One region of the Chryseobacterium sp. SIMBA_029 genome, then DNA from elsewhere that is predicted to be linked to it. Evidence: riboswitches for the same ligand, from Rfam matches in the RefSeq annotation. Region 1 holds a riboswitch; the other holds the start of a gene.
The links. Region 1 has a riboswitch for thiamine pyrophosphate ahead of thiS (sulfur carrier protein ThiS). Riboswitches for the same ligand answer to the same signal wherever they lie in the genome.
Positions count from the first base shown of each region.

Region 2: it holds a riboswitch for thiamine pyrophosphate, as region 1 does, so the genes downstream of both, thiM (hydroxyethylthiazole kinase) here and thiS (sulfur carrier protein ThiS) in region 1, are expected to answer to the same signal.

Region 1 is NZ_JAWRXA010000003.1:115,313-117,724, forward strand. Features, by position in the region: gene thiC (phosphomethylpyrimidine synthase ThiC) at 1-1,274, opposite strand, end outside; gene thiS (sulfur carrier protein ThiS) at 1,298-1,504, opposite strand; TPP riboswitch at 1,569-1,666, opposite strand; gene SB679_RS06035 (RluA family pseudouridine synthase) at 1,796-2,412, opposite strand, start outside.
Region 2 is NZ_JAWRXA010000011.1:157,058-159,469, reverse strand. Features, by position in the region: gene thiE (thiamine phosphate synthase) at 1-127, opposite strand, end outside; gene thiM (hydroxyethylthiazole kinase) at 124-921, opposite strand; TPP riboswitch at 984-1,077, opposite strand; gene SB679_RS19415 (prolyl oligopeptidase family serine peptidase) at 1,157-2,182, opposite strand; gene SB679_RS19410 (DUF3037 domain-containing protein) at 2,205-2,412, opposite strand, start outside.

The DNA.
Region 1 (2,412 bases):
ATCATATGCATCGGTACATGCCCTGGACCTTCAATCATTACCTGTACATTATGCTTCCACGCAATTTTAGTCAGCTCTCCTAACGTTTCCAATTCTGCAAACTGGGCAGCATCGTTCGCATCGGCAATAGAACCCGGGCGAAGTCCATCTCCCAAAGAAAAAGCAACGTCATACTTCTTCATGATCTCGCATATCTCTTCAAAATGGGTATATAAAAAGTTTTCTTTGTGATGATAGAGACACCATTTGGCCATGATAGAACCTCCTCTGGACACAATTCCTGTGACTCTCTGAGCGGTAAGATGAATGTATCTGAGTAAAACACCCGCATGGATCGTAAAGTAGGATACGCCTTGCTCGGCCTGCTCTATTAAAGTGTCTTTAAAAACTTCCCAGGTCAAATCTTCAGGAACACCTTTCACTTTTTCCAATGCCTGATAGATCGGTACGGTACCTATAGGAACCGGACTATTCCTGATGATCCATTCTCTGGTTTCATGAATGTTTTTTCCGGTTGAAAGATCCATGATCGTGTCAGCGCCCCAGCGGCAAGCCCAAACTGCTTTTTCAACTTCTTCCTCGATACTGGATGATACAGCACTGTTTCCGATATTGGCATTGATTTTAACCAAAAAGTTTCGTCCAATGATCATCGGTTCACTTTCCGGATGATTGATATTATTCGGAATAATTGCTCTTCCGGCTGCTATTTCATCCCTTATAAATTCAGGAGTGATTTTATTTTTAGGGGTATTGGCTCCAAAGCTATTTCCCGGATGCTGAAAAGCCATTTCTTTTGAAACTGTGTCCAGCTGTTCTATCCGCTGATTTTCCCTGATGGCAACGTATTCCATTTCTGCTGTAATAATACCCTTTCTTGCATAATAGAGCTGGGTAATTTCTTTTCCTTCTTTCACCACTTTAGGTTTGTGATCATAGGAAAAACGAAGGTCATCCAGACGGGAATCGGCAAGACGTGTCTTTCCATATTCTGATGTGATCCCTTCCAGAATATCTACATCTTCACGATCCAGTATCCATTGCTCCCTTATTCTCGGGATCCCTTTTAAAATGTCTATTAGCGCATTTTTATCTGTGTACGGTCCGGAGGTGTCATAAATGGTTACCGGCGGGTTATGTTCCAGTGTTCCGTTGCTGAGTTTGGTGGGACTCAGGTGTATTTCACGCATGGCAACATGGATGGGATGTAGTGTTCCTTCAATATAGATTTTATTTGAGTTCGGAAATGGCGAACAGGTGATTGAATGAGCCATAAAATTTTTGTTTTGTATGAGAATTAACCGCCCTGAGTGGCAGTGATGATTAAAATAGAATCTTTGTTTTTAAGCAATGTATCAGGCCAGGACGGCTGGGGAACGATAGAGTTGTTGACGGCTACGGCGATCCCTTTTTTGCGTTCGGGTACCTCCATAGCCATTAATGCTTCCAGATTTTCGGGAAGTTGATCAAACGTCTTCGTTGTATGGTTGATTGTAAGTTCCATTCCTAAGTTTTAATTAAACATATCACTTTAGGAATGGCTGTAATTATGCAGTAGAATGCACAACAAAAGTCATCTCACTTTTCCCTACGCTGGTATGATCCAGATCAGGTTCAAAGGGTAAAGTCTCAGTCTGTTTGTCAACAGACACCCCTAAAGTATGGGACGAAGGTAGTTATTTTTTCAGAATGAGCAAAATTTCATGTATTTCTGAAAAACAACAAGGCCGAAAATTGTATAATTTCCGGCCTTATTCATTATTTTCCAGCTCAATATGTTGAGATACTGATATTATTATTCTTCACAGGCTCTCCAGATCGCATCATTCTGCGGTACGGGAGCTATCACCTCAATTTTTTCTTTGGTCACGGGATGAATAAACTCCAGTTTTCTGGCATGAAGATTAATTCCCCCATCCGGATTTGAACGGGGTGAACCGTATTTTAAATCTCCTTTAATCGGAACTCCCGTTTTGGATAGCTGAGCTCTGATTTGATGATGCCTTCCTGTTTCCAGATCAATTTCCAGTAAAAGATAATTATCTAACGTTTTGATCACATGATACGTTAAGATGGCTTCTTTTGCCCCCTCAGTCACCTTTGTAAAAACAATCGCTTTATTCGTTTTTTCGTTCTTCTGTAAATAATGCACTAGGCGCTGGCTTTTGGGAATCATTTCTTTTGGAACAACTGCCCAGTAGGTCTTTTTAATTTCCCTGTTTTTCACCATCTGGGTCAGACGGGAAAGTGCTTTGGAAGTTTTGGCATAAATAACCAATCCGGAAGTTGGACGGTCAATACGATGTACTAAACCGAGAAAAACATTTCCCGGTTTGCCATCTCTTATTTTTATAAAATTTTTAATCGAATCCAATAACGGCTCATCCCCGGTTTTATCCCCTTGAACAAGCT
Region 2 (2,412 bases), on a different contig from region 1:
CTCTCAGCTGAATACAGTCTACGCCTCCAAGAATGGCTAGTTCTGCAACTTCCAGAAAGTTTCGTCCTTTGCAGTCTGCTTCAGAAATAACAAGGTAGAGCTGGTAAGGGAAAGGGTTCAGACTCATCGTCTTTCGATTTTTAAATGGCTCATAAACTCTTCTTCAGAGATCGTATACAATTTATCGATAAGATTAACCTGCAGGCTGCCTGGTCCGTTACTATGCTGAACCGCGATTTCGCCTGCTATCCCTATTAATGCCATAGCTGCTGCTATTGCTTCAATGATATTGTCTGTATTTCCTATGAAGGCTCCGACTAATGCTGATGCAGAACAGCCAAGACCTGTTACTTTGGTCATTAAAGGATGTCCGTTTTTAAGGAAAATAGTTTGGCTGCCATCCATAATGACATCTGTTTCACCGGAAATGCAGACTATAGTATGGTATTGATGGATAAGAGTTTTTGCTGCTTCTATAGCCTCAGTACTTTGTGCAGTGCTGTCGACTCCTTTTGTCATAGTTATATTAGCCTTGGCCAGCGCAATGATTTCAGAGGCATTCCCTCTGATGACGGTAGGCTGATAGGACAGAAGCTGGCTTGCCACACGATCACGGAATGAAGTTGCCCCGGCGCCTACAGGATCCAGTACCCATGGTTTTTTTGTTGAATGGGCTGTTTCTGCCGCCATCAACATCGATTCTACCCAGTATTCATCAAGGGTACCCATATTGATGACAAGTGAATGGGCAATGTTGACCATCTCCTGAATTTCGGATTTTGCGTGGGCCATGATCGGAGAAGCTCCTGCAGCTAACAGTGCGTTAGCCGTAGTATTCATGACTACATAATTTGTGATATTGTGTATGAGAGGAGCATTTTGTTTAACAAGCTGTACTTGCTTCCAGAGGTTTTTTTCCATTGTTATTGATTAAAATAAAAATAGCTTTAGGAAAAAATCCGAAACAAAAGTCCATTGCAAAAGAATGTCTTTTTGCTTTTCCCTACGTCGGTGTAAGCCGTATCAGGTTCAAAGGGACTCTCTCAATTCTTTTTCAGAATACCCCTAAAGCAAAACAAATGTATAAAAATTATCCTCGTAAACAAAACTGGCAGCATTGATGCTGGAATACTTCCGTTTTAAAAGGTTTAACGGTTTATTTACGCTGTGAAACAATAAAATCAACCATCTTATCGGTAAGTTCGTCCAGATAGGTTTTATCTGTCGTTCCAAAACCATGAATTCCATCTTTCACAATGATGAGGGAATTCTGTATGTTCGCTTTTGTCAATTTTTTACTGAGCTTTTTCGACTGCTGTAAAGGAACGATTTTATCTTTGTCTCCCTGTACAATCAAAGTAGGAACACCAGTTTCAGCATAGGTAACAGGAGATACTGTTTTAAAATACTGAACTACTTTTCTCTTGTCTTTATTAATATCATACCCGGAAATTCCATCGATGAGGTTTTCTCTTAACGTTATTATTTTCTTTGTAAAAATCAATCCAATGAAAAAAACCGGAATTTTGCCGGTACGGGTATGAAGAAGGGTATTAAGATCTGCCGGTCCAAAATTATCTACAACATAATTTACTTTTGAAGAATAGGACGAAAGCTCCGGGCTTCCGATGAATTCATTATCCGGAGTATATGCTGCCATCATAGAAAGATGCGCACCTGATGAAGCTCCGAAGAATCCAATATTATTGGTGTCAAAATTATATTTTTCCGCATTTTTTCTTACCCATCGTACTGCATCTTTGGTATCCTGCAAAGGAAGAGGGAAATGAGTGTCTTTATTCAATAAGGTATAATTAATAGCGACAACGGCATATTTCTTTTCTATCAGTTTTAGAATCATCTCTTCAATATAAGTTTCAGAGCGGATCATTTTATCGCCTTTTACCCATCCGCCGCCATACACATAGATTACAACCGGAAGTTTTTCGGAGGAGATATCTTTTGGCCGGTAAATATCCAGTGCTAGCGAACTCCCATGTTCACCCGTCTTGTATACTATATTTTCAGATACCGTTGCCTTTTCAGGAAGCAATATGCTTTTAGGTGTTTTCGGCTCAATGATGTTTTGAGAAAAACTTAAATTAAATAAGCTTAGAAATAAAACAAAAAACAGGTTTATGGAAAACCTGTAGATTGATATGCTGTTTGATGATGATTTCATATGATATTTTTTTAAAGAGTAGCTATTTTACTAACTCCTCAAAAAGTTTACCAAACGTTTTTTCAAGATCTTTAGATTTTCCCGGATGAGGTCTTGAAGTTTGTACGACGGAACTTCTTACAGCCGTCAGCCAGCGGAAACGTTCCGGAATTTCCAGTTGGGCGATCGGTCCGCCGTCTTTGGCACCGTGTGCAATTTTTTGAAAGCTTTCCAGGTTTTGAATGATATCT